Regions from separate parts of the Ruminococcus sp. SR1/5 genome, predicted to be linked through region 2. Evidence: predicted binding sites of a transcription regulator. Region 2 holds the regulator's gene; the other holds the start of a gene.
The links. Region 2 encodes NrdR, which represses ribonucleotide reductase genes. Its sites were predicted from a motif close to CACNANATNTNGTG; they were not measured.
Positions count from the first base shown of each region.

Region 1: the regulator NrdR is predicted to act here: its motif matches at 1,209-1,222, upstream of CK1_RS10060 (ribonucleoside triphosphate reductase).

Region 1 is NC_021014.1:1,987,447-1,994,964, forward strand. Features, by position in the region: gene CK1_RS10060 (ribonucleoside triphosphate reductase) at 1-1,057, opposite strand, end outside; gene hflX (GTPase HflX) at 1,272-2,507, opposite strand; gene CK1_RS10070 (hypothetical protein) at 2,509-2,670, opposite strand; gene glmM (phosphoglucosamine mutase) at 3,575-4,921, opposite strand; gene CK1_RS10085 (nucleotidyltransferase family protein) at 4,936-5,853, opposite strand; gene prfA (peptide chain release factor 1) at 5,910-6,986, opposite strand; gene prmC (peptide chain release factor N(5)-glutamine methyltransferase) at 6,979-7,518, opposite strand, start outside.
Region 2 is NC_021014.1:126,891-134,408, reverse strand. Features, by position in the region: gene CK1_RS00665 (aminotransferase class I/II-fold pyridoxal phosphate-dependent enzyme) at 1-342, opposite strand, end outside; gene gdhA (NADP-specific glutamate dehydrogenase) at 563-1,897, shown strand; gene nrdR (transcriptional regulator NrdR) at 2,090-2,539, opposite strand; gene CK1_RS00650 (YlmC/YmxH family sporulation protein) at 2,678-2,932, shown strand; gene sigG (RNA polymerase sporulation sigma factor SigG) at 3,045-3,824, shown strand; gene pap (polyphosphate:AMP phosphotransferase) at 3,889-5,361, opposite strand; gene CK1_RS00635 (hypothetical protein) at 5,631-5,999, shown strand; gene CK1_RS00630 (PP-loop family protein) at 6,052-7,200, opposite strand; gene CK1_RS00625 (glycogen debranching protein) at 7,414-7,518, shown strand, end outside.

The DNA of each region.
Region 1 (7,518 bases), 1.9 Mb from region 2:
AGAGAAGACGGTTGTTCTCGGTATCAGACCAGTCGAATTCCTTTGTGATGGAGTAGGTCGGGATCGGATACTGAAATCCACGTCCGTTGGCATCTCCCTCGATCATGGTCTCGATAAATGCCTTATTGACCATATCCATTTCTTTCTTACAGTCTTTGTATTTGAAATCCATGTCCTTGCCGCCTACGATAGCCGGAAGCTCTGCAAGGTCGTCCGGAACGGTCCAGTCCAGTGTAATGTTGGAAAATGGTGCCTGAGTGCCCCAGCGGCTTGGAGTATTTACGCCATATACAAAGGACTCAATGCATTTCTTAACCTCCGGATAGGAAAGGTTGTCTGCCTTTACAAAAGGTGCCAGATAAGTATCAAAGGATGAAAATGCCTGTGCGCCCGCCCATTCGTTCTGCATGATACCCAGGAAATTCACCATCTGGTTGCAGAGTACACTTAAATGCTTTGCAGGTGCAGAAGTGATCTTACCCTCAATACCACCAAGTCCCTCTCGAATCAGTTGCTTCAGGGACCAGCCTGCACAGTAACCGGTCAGCATGGACAGATCATGGATATGGATATCTGCATTTCTGTGTGCATCTGCGATCTCGTTGTCGTAGATCTCAGACAGCCAGTAGTTTGCGGTAACTGCTCCGGAGTTGCTTAAGATCAGACCTCCTACAGAATAAGTAACCGTTGAGTTCTCCTTTACACGCCAGTCCTCAACCTTTACATAGCTGTTTACGATTTCTTTATAGTCAAGGATGGTGGATTTCATATTGCGGATCTTCTCACGCTGCTTACGATAAAGGATATACGCCTTGGCAACATCAGAATATCCGGCCTGGATCAGTACGTTCTCCACACTGTCCTGGATATCCTCAACAGAAATCCGGTTGTTCTCGATCTTATTCTGAAAATCCGCTGTAACACGAAGTCCCAGAAGATCGATCATATCCGAACTGTAATTCTTACCTTTGGCATCAAATGCCTTATCAATTGCCGCAGTGATCTTCCCCATTTTAAATTCGTCTAATTCACCGTCTCTTTTTACTACCTGAAACATAAGAAAATGCCTCCCTCATGCATTTATTTATAAGCGGATATTTCATTCCGCCTCACTTGCCTGCTTACGAACACACTCCGTTTCACGATCTGTGTTCAAAGCGCTGTAGGCTTATTGTATCAGACACGCCTCTTTGCGTCAACATAAAAAGTACCATATATAGTGCCCGTTTTGTTCACGGTACTATATATGGTACTGAGTAGATATTTTAACATTATGTGACTTTCGGATAGATTTCCCGCGGAACTCTTGCTTTTACAGCAATCCCTCCTTCGGTATACTCTTCCGAAAGAAGCTGTCCATACTCACGGATCAGCTGGATCTGACCGGCCTCCGAATAAGGAAAAAGCCGTTCCATATAAATCTGTCCTTCTGCCAGTATCTCAGAAAGAAGCTGCTTAAATTCCTCAAGCCCCTCTCCTGTCCGTGCGGAAATCTTCAGCGTATGGTCTGCTCGGAGATCCCGAAAGCTCTCCCCGGAAACACGGTCCTGCTTGTTAAAAAGTGTGATCGTCTTTTTTCCAAGGGCCCCAAGCTCTTTCAGGGTTTCATATACGATATGCATCTGTATCTCCGCCTGAGGATTGGATGCATCTACCACATGAATGATATAATCCGCATATTTGGCTTCCTCCAGAGTACTTTTGAAGGCTTCCACCAGATTGTGGGGAAGCTTGCGGATAAAGCCTACGGTATCCGTAAGAAGAAGCTGCTGTCCGTCATCCAGTGTCAGAAGACGGGTAGTCGGATCCAGTGTGGCAAACAGCTTATCCTCCGAAAGCACCGAAGCGCCTGTCAGTGTATTCAGAAGCGTTGACTTTCCTGCATTGGTATAGCCAACAATGGCTGCTGTCTTCAGATTTCCCACAGCTCTTCTGGAACGGATCAGCTCTCTGTGCTTTTCTACCTGGGAAAGCTCCTGCTTCAGTGCGGATATCCTGTTCCGGATCAGACGACGGTCTGTCTCCAGCTTTTTCTCACCAGGGCCTCTGGTTCCGATTCCTCCTCCAAGTCGCGAAAGAGAAGAACGTAGTCCCACAAGACGTGCAGACCGGTAACGAAGCTGTGCAAGCTCTACCTGGATCTTGCCTTCACTTGTGACGGCACGCTTCGCAAAAATGTCAAGGATCAGCAGGGTACGATCCATAACCTTGCACTCCAGCTCCCGCTCCAGATTATTCATCTGGGCAGGAGAAAGCTCATCGTCACAGATCACACCATTGGCATCCAGGGCATAGAGAAGACCTTTTACCTCTTCGATCTTGCCTTTTCCGATATAGGTGCCCGGATGTACGGCCTCACGATTCTGAATGATCCTGCCTGCAACCGCCGCACCTGCCGTAACCGCAAGTTCTCCAAGCTCATCCAGGGATTCCTCCATGTCATCCCCCCGATCTGCCTGGACACCGATCAGGATAACCCTGTCCTGTATTTCCTCAAAATATTCCATATCAGCCCTCCGAAGACGTTCTGGTTTTCAGGAAAGCCCGCTCTTTTTTTGCAGCGGAATCTTCAGGGAACATCTCAATATATTCCTGGACCTTGGTCAGTGCAGTAGCAAAATCCAGCTTTTTTTCATAGGCTACGATCTCATTGAACAGAAGACTCTGCATCTCGTCTGTGGTAGCTGTCGGAAGGCCTTTTGTGATGTTATCAAGAGCGGAATCATAATCTCCGCTTCGGATATCGCACAGTGCCAGACCATTATAGCCCTTGGCGGAATCACCCACTGCGGAAATATACTGCTTGTACATTGCCTGAGCATTTTCCACATCATCCTGGGCCAGATATACCATTCCCAGAAGAAGCAATGCTTCCGTATTATCCTTCTTGGTTGCTTCCAGAAGCTCTTTTTTGCGTTGCTGTAGTCTTCCATATAGTAGTAGACACGGCCTCTGTCACAGTGGTCCTGGGCATCCTTGGCCTCAGAAGAAAGAGCAGCTTCCAGATATCTGGTTCCGTCCGCTTCCATATCCTTGTCCAGATATGCCTCATAGATCTCGATCGCCATATCATAGGTGGAATCTTCTCCATAGGCCTGTTTGAAGTTAGATGCGGCTTCTTCGTAGGAATCCATGGCAAGGGCAACCTTTCCGGTGAGAAAATAACTGCCTGCATCCATGGAAAAATCTTCTCCAAGTGTCTGGCAGTCTGCCATGGCATCCTCGTATTTTCCAGACTTCAGCTCTGCAGTAGCCCGGTAGGACAGGATATCCTTACGAAGGCTTTTGCTTACTTTATCGCAGTTCAGAGCTTCCGTGAAGCTATTCACCGCATCCTCATATTTGCCAAGACGCAGGCTTGCGATACCTGCCCCGCGATAGGACTGTGCCAGCTTCACTCCGTTCTGGATCGAGCTCTGGTACTCCTCCAGGGCATACTTGTAGCTTCCCTGGGAAAGATCCTTTCCGGCCTGTTCATATATTTTTGTTTTTTCACTGCCGCAGCCGCCCAGAAGCAAGGCTCCTGTAACGGCTGCAAGAATCAATACGGTCTTTGTTTTTTTCATGGAATTCCTTATTCTACAACAAGCCCTTCGGCTTCCATCACATCAACAACACTATCTACATATTTATGGCAGAGATCATCCGTTCCCGCTTCTACCATAACACGGATCAGCGGCTCTGTACCACTCTCACGTACCAGGATACGTCCGTCATCGCCAAGTGCCTCTGCGGCTGCCTCAATGGCTGCTTTTACCTTTTCGTTCTCCAGTGCTGTTTTCTTGTCGGAAACACGCACATTCCGGAGAAGCTGCGGATAAACCTTCATCTCCTTTGCAAGGTCGCAGAGTGTGGCCTTCTGATCCACACATGCCTCCATGATCATAAGAGAAGTCAGGATCCCGTCACCGGTAGCGGAATAGCGGCTAAAGATGATATGTCCGGACTGTTCACCACCGATACTGTAATTGTTTTCCATCATGTTCTCAGCAACGTATTTGTCACCAACTGCAGTCTGCTCATAGTCGATGCCTTCACGCTCCAGAGACTTGTAAAGACCAAGATTGGACATAACGGTTGTTACAACTGTATTTCCGTTGAGCTGGCCTTTCTCTCTTAAATATTTGCCGCACACATACATGATCTTATCACCGTCAATGATGTTTCCGCGGTGGTCTACGGCGATACAGCGGTCTGCGTCACCATCATATGCAAAACCGATATCCAGGCCTTTATCTACCACGAACTGTCTCAGAACTTCAATGTGTGTGGAACCGCAGCCACGGTTGATGTTGGTTCCGTTTGGCTCATTGTTGATCACATAGGTTTTTGCACGAAGTGCGTCAAAAACGCTCTTAGCAATGGCGGATGAGCTTCCGTTGGAACAATCCAGCCCAACCTTGATATTTTTGAAATCATGGCATGGGATAGAGATCAGATGTCCGATATAACGGTTTCTTCCGGATGCAAAATCCACAGTACAGCCGATATCTTCTCCGGTTGCCAGCGGAAGCTCCTCGATCTCGCCGTCCAGATATGCCTCGATACGTGCTTCAATATCTGCGGAAATCTTCTGTCCGTTCTCATTAAGGACCTTGATCCCATTATCATTAAACGGATTATGGCTTGCGGAAATCATGATACCGCAGTCAAAATCTTCTGTACGTACCACATAGGATACACTTGGAGTTGTGGTTACATGAAGCAGATAGGCATCTGCTCCGGATGCGGTAAGTCCTGCCGCAAGGGCATACTCAAACATGTAACTGCTTCTTCTTGTATCCTTGCCGATCACGATCTTCGCCTTGTGATCTCTGCCGTAATACCAGCCGAGATAACGTCCCACACGAAATGCATGATCTGCTGTAAGTTTTACATTTGCTTCACCACGAAAACCATCTGTTCCGAAATATTTACCCATAATGTTCTCCTTTATTACTGATACAGTCCTTCCGGATAAACGCCGTCATCTGTAAGTTTTTTGAATGCAGCCTGTACAGATGCCTTATCCTCCTGATAGGTAACACCGAACCACTCGTCCTTTGTCTCAAGAACATCTACCGCTGCTTTTCCGGAATGGATCAGCTGGTCGATAAGCTCAGGAAGAAGATACTCTTTTTTGATGTCTCCCTCTTTGATCCCGCCAAGAAACTCAACGAAGCCTTTCTCAAGGATCTCCATAAATTCCGGTGTCAGTCCCCACATATTCATGGAAACAAGGCTCTTTGTATCCAGTGTTTCTGCTGTACCATCGTCATTTCTTGTCTCTGCGCCATCTGCTGTCTTGAAGATGTTATGTGTCTCTGTAACACCCACAAGCTTGCCGTCCTCAATATGGCACACTCCTCTTGTGACGCTTCCGTTGTCACTTAATGTATTTCCAAGGCGGAAACCTGCCATGCAGATGTGCATCGGGCCATCCTGCGGATGATCCTGTACCAGGTAGTCATGTACCTTTACGTAGGCTTCTTTTCCGTAGTAGTCATCTGCATTGATAACAGCGAATGGCTCGGAAAGGACTTTCTTTGCTGCCAGTACAGCGTGTCCGGTTCCCCATGGCTTGGTACGGTCCGCCGGTTTTGTGAAATTGCCCGGAAGATCGTCGATCTCCTGGAATGCATAAGCAACTTCTGTAATGTTGGAGATACGGTCTCCGATCACTTTTTTGAATTCATCTTCAAGGTCTTTGCGGATGATAAATACGACCTTGTTGAATCCTGCCTCCAGTGCATCATGGATGGAATAGTCCATAATGATCTCGCCCTTCGGGCCTACCGGTGCAAGCTGCTTGATTCCTTTTCCAAAACGGCTGCCGATACCGGCTGCCATAATCACCAGTGCTGTCTTTTTCATTTTCGTTTCCTCCTGATTTATTATAATTTTTTGAACTCTGTAGCTGTAATCAGCGCTTACTCCTGTTCATTCAGCTTTGTCAGCTTTACTGCCTGGTCTGCTGCGATCAGACTGTCAATGATCTCATCCAGATCTCCGTTAAGGATATTCTCAAGACGATGAAGGGTAAGCTTGATCCTGTGGTCTGTTACACGTCCCTGAGGGAAGTTGTAGGTACGGATCTTCTCGGAGCGGTCACCTGTACCGATCTGGCTTCTCCTTGCCTCTGCCTCAGCGTCATGCTGCTTGGCAAGCTCCATCTCATACAGACGGGAACGAAGCACACGAAGTGCTTTATCCTTGTTCTTAAGCTGAGACTTCTCATCCTGGCAGGAAATCACGATTCCTGTAGGGATATGAGTAAGACGTACTGCGGAGTCTGTGGTGTTGACACACTGACCACCGTTTCCGGATGCACGGAACACATCGAATTTACACTCATTGAGATCCAGATGGAAATCAATTTCTTCCGCCTCCGGCATGATCGCTACCGTACAGGTAGAGGTATGGATCCTTCCGCCGGACTCTGTCTCCGGTACTCGCTGTACACGGTGAACACCGCTTTCGTATTTCAGTCTGGAATATGCACCCTCACCCTTGATCATGAAGGTAACCTCCTTAAAGCCGCCGATGCCGTTCTCATTGAGGCTGAGCATCTCGGTTTTCCAGCGGCGGGACTCCGCGTATTTCACATACATACGATAAATCTCTGCTGCAAAAAGCGCTGCCTCATCACCGCCTGCACCTCCACGGATCTCAACGATAACGTTCTTGCTGTCGTTAGGGTCCTTCGGAAGAAGAAGGATCTTCAACTCATGCTCCAGCTCCTCCACTCTCTTTTTTGCATCGGAAAGCTCTTCCTTCAGCATTTCACGCATCTCTTCGTCCTTCTCGCTCTCCAGCATGGAAAGACTGTCCTCGATGGTTTCCTTATTTTTCTTATATTCTTTATATGCGTCAACGATTGGCTGCAGGTCGCTCTGCTCCTTCATCAGCTTCTGAAAATGTGCCGGATCGTCGGTTACTCCCGGTTCTCCCAGCTCATTGAGAAGCTCTTCAAAACGTACCAGCAGATCATCCAGTTTATCAAACATGTATTTCCTCCTGTTTCTGTCCAAGCACCACACGGTCAAGGCCCGGCAGATCCTTTACGATCTGAACCCCGGTAAAACCGGCTGCTTTCATCATTGTACTGACTGCCTCACCCTGGGTGCAGCCGATCTCATACAGAAGCCATCCGCCCGGTTTCAGGTACCTTCCGGCCTCTGCGGTGATCTTTCTGTAAAAATAGAGCCCGTCTTCCATTCCGTCAAGGGCCTTCCTCGGATCATGAAGGCGGACTTCTTCCATCAGTGTTTCAATTTCTTCTGTTGCGATATAAGGCGGATTTGAAATAAGGATATCATATTTCCCACTATCTTTTCCACCTTTTTCACAAAAATACGGTGCTGAGAACAGATCGCTTTCCACAAAATCCGCCCGGTTCTCCACCTTTAGAATACCTGCATTCTTTTTTGCCACTTCCAGTGCTTCCGGTGAAACATCCACACCGGTCCCACAGGCATCCTGCCGTTCCAGAAGAAGGCTGAGCAGGATGCAGCCGGAGCCGGTACACATATCCAGGAT
Region 2 (7,518 bases):
CGCCTGCATACAGAGGTTGATCAGTTCACTGACACCATTTCCCGTATAAATATCATTAATGGTAACTCCCGGGATCCCGCGAAGCTGTGCATACTGCATGATCGCTTTTCTTGCAGAAAAAATGCCCTTGGAATCGGAATATCCCTGGGAAGTACGAACATTACTCAGCATATCCAGGATCACTTCCTGAGGTGCTGAAAACCCAAATGGATACGGATTACCAATATTCAGCTTCAGAATCTCCATTCCATCTTCTTCCATTCTGGCAGCCTCATCCACAACCGGTCCGCGCACATCGTACAGCACGTTGTCAAGCTTTGATGATTTCCCGAATGTTCTCATAAAAACCACTCCTCTTCTAATTTTCACTATTATTTAACCATTTTAATTTCATAGTCAAAAAATATTTATTCTATATCATCTCACATTTAGGCTTTCAACGCAAGAAATAAAAATTTAAAAAAATCAAATTTAGCACTTCCCTTTTTTAGCATGTTAATGTATAATAGCACTCGAATTTAGTTTTCAACGCAATTTAATATGTGATGAGGAGGAAACAACAATGTCTTACACAGAAGAAGTTTATGAAAGAGTTGTAGCACAGAATCCTGGCGAGCCAGAATTCCATCAGGCAGTTAAGGAAGTTCTCGATTCCCTTAAAGTCGTAATTGACAAAAATGAGGAAGAGTATCGTAAACTTTCCATCCTTGAGCGTCTTGTAGAGCCAGAGAGGATCATCTCCTTCAAAGTACCGTGGATCGATGATAACGGAACTGTACAGGTTAACAAGGGATATCGTGTTCAGTTCAACAGCGCCATCGGACCATACAAAGGCGGCTTAAGATTCCATCCTTCTGTAAATCAGGGTATCCTGAAATTCCTTGGTTTTGAGCAGACCTTTAAAAACTCTCTTACAGGCCTTCCGATCGGCGGTGGAAAAGGTGGCTCCAACTTCGATCCTAAGGGTAAATCTGACAGAGAGGTTATGGCATTCTGCCAGAGCTTTATGACAGAGCTTTGCAAATATATCGGCGCAGATACAGATGTTCCGGCTGGTGACATCGGTGTCGGCGGACGTGAGATCGGTTATCTCTTCGGACAGTATAAGAGAATCCGTGGCCTTTATGAGGGTGTCCTTACAGGAAAGGGTCTTTCCTTCGGAGGTTCCCTGATCCGTACAGAGGCTACCGGTTACGGTGTTGTATACATGCTCAACGAGATCGCCAAAGCTCACAATGATTCTGTAGAAGGAAAAACAATCGTTGTAACAGGTTCCGGTAATGTAGCTATTTACGCTGTTGAGAAAGCTACTCAGCTTGGTGCCAAGGTTGTTGCAATGAACGACTCCAACGGATATGTCTACGATCCGAACGGAATCAACCTTGACGTCGTAAAGGATATCAAAGAAGTAAAACGTGGACGTATCAAAGAATATGCAGACCGTGTTGAGGGTGCTACCTACACTGAGGGACTTGGCATCTGGAATATCAAATGTGATATCTACCTTCCATGCGCTACTCAGAACGAGCTTGGTCTTGACGGAGCTAAAACACTGGTTGCAAATGGCTGCAAATACGTCGTTGAAGGTGCAAACATGCCTACTACTCTTGATGCAACAACATACCTTCAGGAGAACGGTGTTCTCTTCATGCCTGGTAAAGCCGCAAACGCTGGCGGTGTTGCCACATCTGCACTTGAGATGAGCCAGAACTCCATGAGACTTTCCTGGACAAGAGAAGAGGTTGATGAGAAACTCCACAACATCATGATCGATATCTTCCACAAAGCTGATGACGCTGCTAAACGTTACGGTATGGAAGACAACTATGTTGTAGGTGCAAACATCGCCGGCTTCGAAAAAGTTGTTGACGCTATGAAAGCTCAGGGTATTGTTTAATTAAGTTTCCTGAATCATTAATGTATATTTATAGCAGGGACCGCAGAGGATTTTTTCCCAGGCGGTTCCTGTTTTTTTGTATCCACTTTTACGATCTCTGAAAAATCGAACATTCATGTTTCAAAAAAGGCCGGTTGTCTTTTGACAATCGGCCTGAAATCTCCTGCATTTGCGGTCTATTCATTTAATCTCTTAATTGATCAGCTTCTTCAGCTCATCCATAAAGGTACTGACATCTTTAAACTCTCTGTATACAGACGCAAAGCGTACATACGCCACCGCATCCAGATCCTTCAGATGCTCCATAACGATCTCTCCGATCTTGGTACTGCTGATCTCACGGTCTTCTGACCGGAAAATATCTCCTTCTATGGAATCGATCATCTCTTCCACTCTCTCAATGGGAATGGGGCGCTTATAGCAGGCACGAAGAACACCATCCTGGATCTTGGAACGTTTATAGCTTTCCCGGTTCTGATCCTTCTTGATCACAGTCAGCGGAATCGTTTCCACCTTCTCATAAGTTGTAAAACGCTTTCCGCAGGCATCACAGAGACGGCGGCGGCGGATGGAATTGGTATCCTCTACAGGTCTGGAATCTACAACTCTTGTATTATCCTGGTTACAGAACGGACATCTCACGGAACTCTCCCCCTTTCCGGATCAGTAAATCATTACTAAATTCGTTTTTATTATAAAATAAATGCACATAATGTGTCAATAATCGGACTTGCATAAATTTTACAGATTTTCCATAAAATCATACCAGGTGATGAATTTATGCGCATCTGTGAGCTGAAACAAAAAGAAGTGATCAATATCCATACCTGCCGCAGTCTTGGCTGCCCTCTTGATGTGGAATTCTGCTGTGAAACCGCACGTCTGAAAGCCCTGATCATGCCGGAACCGGGAAAATTTTGCTGGTGTTTTTCCAAAGAAAATGAATATTCCATTCCATGGGACTGCATCCGCCAGATCGGCGAAGATATCATCCTTGTTGATTTCCGTAATGAAAAACTGCTGTCCGGAGAATAAATACCTCCTTATTGTCAAGGCCCTTTATTTTTATATTTTCCCTGAAAAAGTATATTTCAACCGCCCTCTGAGAATCATCTTAATGTACTGACAAGACAAGGAGGATTCTAAGATGGCACTGAATAAAGTTGAAATCTGCGGAGTAAATACCTCAACCCTTCCCGTTCTCGATCAGGAAGAAAAGGCGGAGCTCTTTAAAAGAATCAAAGCTGGCGATGAAGAAGCCAGGGAATTGTACATCAAAGGCAATCTGCGGCTTGTTTTAAGCGTGATCCGGCGTTTTCAGAACAGCAGTGAAAATCCGGATGACCTTTTTCAGATCGGCTGCATCGGCCTGATCAAAGCGATCGATAATTTCGACACCACTCTTCAGGTAAAATTTTCCACCTATGCAGTTCCCATGATCATCGGAGAGATCCGAAGATATCTCCGTGATAACAACAGCATACGGGTCAGCCGTTCTCTGCGGGATATCGCTTACAAAACCATCTATACCCGGGAAAACTATATGCGGCAGCATCTCAAAGAGCCTACCATTGCAGAAATCGCTGATGAGATCGGTATCGACAAGGAAATGATCGTCTATGCCATGGATGCGATCCAGAGCCCGGTAAGCCTTTTTGAGCCCGTGTATTCCGAAGGCGGAGATACCCTATATGTTATGGATCAGATCAGTGATAAAAAGAACCTGGAAGAAAACTGGGTGGAGGATATTTCTCTTCGAGATGCCATGAACCGGCTTGGAGAGCGTGAACGTCACATTATCGATCTCCGCTTCTACGAGGGAAAAACCCAAATGGAGGTAGCTGATGAGATTGGTATCTCCCAGGCTCAGGTCAGCCGACTGGAAAAACATGCTCTTCGCAGTATGCGAAACTATCTCCGGAATTGATTCATCTCTCTTCAGACAAAAAGCTGCAGCAGAATATCTGTTATCCTGCCGCAGCTTTTATCTCTTATTTCAGCGCTTTCTCAATTTCTTCGATCACGATCCGAAGCGCCTTCAGCCTTGCATATTTCTTATCTACGGATTCCAGAATGTGCCATGGTGCATAAGCAGTACTGGTTTTCTGAAGCATCTCATCTACTGCTGTTTCATACTGATCCCATTTTTCACGGTTTCTCCAGTCCTCATCCGTGATCTTCCACTGTTTTTCCGGATTGCTCTGGCGGTCGTTGAACCTGGCAAGCTGGGTGTCCTTATCAATGTGGACCCAGAATTTCACGATCACAGCGCCCCAGTCAGAAAGCTCCTTCTCAAATTCATTGATCTCATTGTAGGCACGTCTCCAGTCATTCTCGCTGCAGAAGCCCTCCAGACGTTCTACCATCACTCTTCCGTACCACGTCCGGTCAAAGATGGCAATGTGACCATCCTTGGGAAGCCTTGTCCAGAAACGCCACAGATAATGACGGGCTTTTTCATGAGGCTCCGGACTTGCGATAGGATGTACCTCAAATCCACGGGGATCAAGAGCCTCCGTGATCCTCTTGATATTTCCTCCCTTTCCGGCAGCATCCCAGCCTTCATAGGTGATGATCACAGGCACTCTTTTTCGGTAAAGACGGTTATGCAGACTTCCAAGCTTTGCCTGCAGTTCCTTAAGCTCTGCCTTGTACTCTTCATCCCCCACTTCTTTTCCATCCAGAGGAATCTCGCTTAATCTGGGCATCTCCACCAGAGGAAAAACATTCTGCAGGATCGGCACTGCATGTTTGCTGTTTTCCATGGCAACCTCTATATTGCTGATCATGGTTTCCAGTACCTGCAGTTCTGCCCACTTCCGGTCACCGGCATCGACAATATACCATGGAGCCGCAGATGTATTGGTATCCTGCATATACTGGTCGAAAATCTTTCTGCACTTCTTATAATGATCATTCTGCCAGAGATCATATTCATTGACTCTCCATCTGGTATCCTTGCTTTCCAGAAGGATGCCCATACGTTTTTCCTGTTCTTTCCGGTCGATCTGCATAAAAAATTTCAGGAGTACATATCCATTATCCGTCAGCTGACGTTCAAATCTCCGGATACTGTCAATCCGTTTTGAATAATTGTCACCCTTCAGCTTTTTATCCATACGTTCACGACAGGTCTGATCCATCCATCCTGAATCCAGGAATGTAAACTTGCCCGCTTCCGGGATTTCCCTGAAATATCGGTAAAGAAATGGTTTCCGAAGGTCTTCCTCTGTAGGTGCTGACATAGTCGCAACTTTGAAGAAACGAGGATCGATATTCTTGATCACCTTACTTATGGTACTTCCTTTTCCGGAAGCTCCCCAGCCTTCAAACAGCACGATCACCGGAATCTTATGCTCTTTCAGAGCCATCTGCAATTCATATAATCTGGTTCTTGCAGCGCTTAAACGCACTTTGATATCCTCTTTTTCCGGAATCTGTTCCGGGTTCCAGTTTTTCAACATCTGCATCGTCCTTCCTTGAATTTTTTGAATATTCATATTATACCACAGAAGATCTTATTTTACGATAATTTTTACATAATTTTAACCTTTAGCCTCACAAAAGCAAACAAATTGCACAACAAAAATCATTCATAAGCATCGAAAATCTTTTTAACCTCTTGACATTTTTGTCGCCGCTTCATACAATAGACGCTGATTGTTATTTTTTTAACTTCATAAAAAAGCAGTGCCTGAAAACTGTTGAAATAATAAAGATCAAGGAGCCGATCATGAAACTCACAGAAAAACTTCTGCAGAAAATGGAACAGAAAAAAGAACTCTATGGCGATGGCATCATCATGCCGGACGGGGATTACCGTCTGATCCAGGATGGACACTTAAAAACTCTCATGTCCCTTCTTCCATATACAGAAAACGAAATCTGGAAAATGATCCCCGATGATGATTCCGCACTTTTCTGGCTGGTAGAAAAAACAAGCTGCGTACTGACCGATGTCAATTCCACGATCGGAATGAAGATGACCCCCGCACAGCAGAAAACCTACGAAGCACTTTCCAGTCGCGGGATCATCTCTGATGAATATTATGATCTTACCAAACAGCGGGAAAAAGTAAAAGCTGCCCGGGCTAACGCCTGAGCAGCTTTTATTTATATCTGTCAGTCCTCATACCCTTCCAGAAAAGAATGTTTCACTCCATCTTTTTGTATGCGATAACTGTATGAAGATTAACATTTTCCACACTTCGGAAAATATTACTTTCTACATGTGGATTTACCTTCTTAAGTTCTGCAATCAGATTCTTGATCTCCATTCTCTTGGAAACACTGGTACCATCTGTACGGCAGGTAGTACAGGTATCGGTAAATTTACATGCACACTGGATAAAATGAAGGTCATTATAATCTCTCCAGTGTTTGATATCTGCCTCCCGGATCAGATACATAGGACGGATCAGCTGCATTCCCTCAAAATTTGTACTATGGAGCTTCGGCATCATAGTCTGTACCTGCGCTCCGTAAAGCATTCCCATCAGGATCGTCTCGATCACATCATCATAGTGATGTCCAAGAGCGATCTTGTTGCAGCCAAGCTCCTTTGCCTTGCTGTAAAGATAGCCCCTTCTCATACGGGCACAGAGATAGCATGGGGATTTTTCTATATTATAAACCGCATCGAAGATCTCAGTCTCAAACACTGTGATCGGAATCCCGAGAAGCCTGGCATTGTGCTCGATCACCGCACGGTTTGCCTCATTATATCCCGGATCCATCACAAGAAACACCAGTTCAAAGGGAAACTTGTTATGACGCTTCAGTTCCTGGAACAGTTTGGCCATCAGCATGGAATCCTTACCACCGGAAATACAGACTGCTATCTTATCTCCCGGCTTCACCAGCTCATAATCGTTGATTCCCCTGGCAAATCTGGAAAACAGCTGCTTATGGAACTTTTTGCGGATACTCAGCTCGATATCCTTCCGCCGCTGTTCCATTGCATCATTTTCCTCTTCTTCACTGTTCTCTTTACCGGATTCTTTCTGCATCTGCTGAAAAAGCCATCCTGTATATCCACCTTTCAGGCTCAGTGCGGGAATTCCTTTTTCCCGGAGCATCTCTGCACCCTCCTGGCTGAAAAGCCCTCTTGTACAGTAAAGGACCGGTATCTTATCCCCCCTCAGTTCTTCTGCCCGCTCTTCCAGTTCCTGTTCCGGAACAGAGATTGCTCCCGGGATCATTCCATATTCTACAGTTACTTTATCACGGGTATCTATCAGAAGATATTTCCCCCGTTCTTTCTCTATCTGGTCAAAAGAAATCTCCAGTGTTTCTTCATTCATACTGCTATTATTCCTTTCCTTACATTTTCAAAGTTTCTGGTTCATATTGTAAGCCTTCCCGTCAAAAACCTCAAGAAGATTTTCCCGAAGGTTCCCGCGTTATTGGAATGCTGCTGTTCACTTTGTTCTCAACAACCCAGCCTGTACTTTTTCTGAAAATCAGTTATAATATTTTTGTTTGTAAAAAAATTTTCACCAAGGAGGATACCGGAAATGAAAACACAGAATCAGACTATGCTCTCTGAGAATACACTGACATCCCGGCCCACAGATATTATTGCGGGATTTCCTGTACGTCCCGGGTTTTTTGAATTAAAT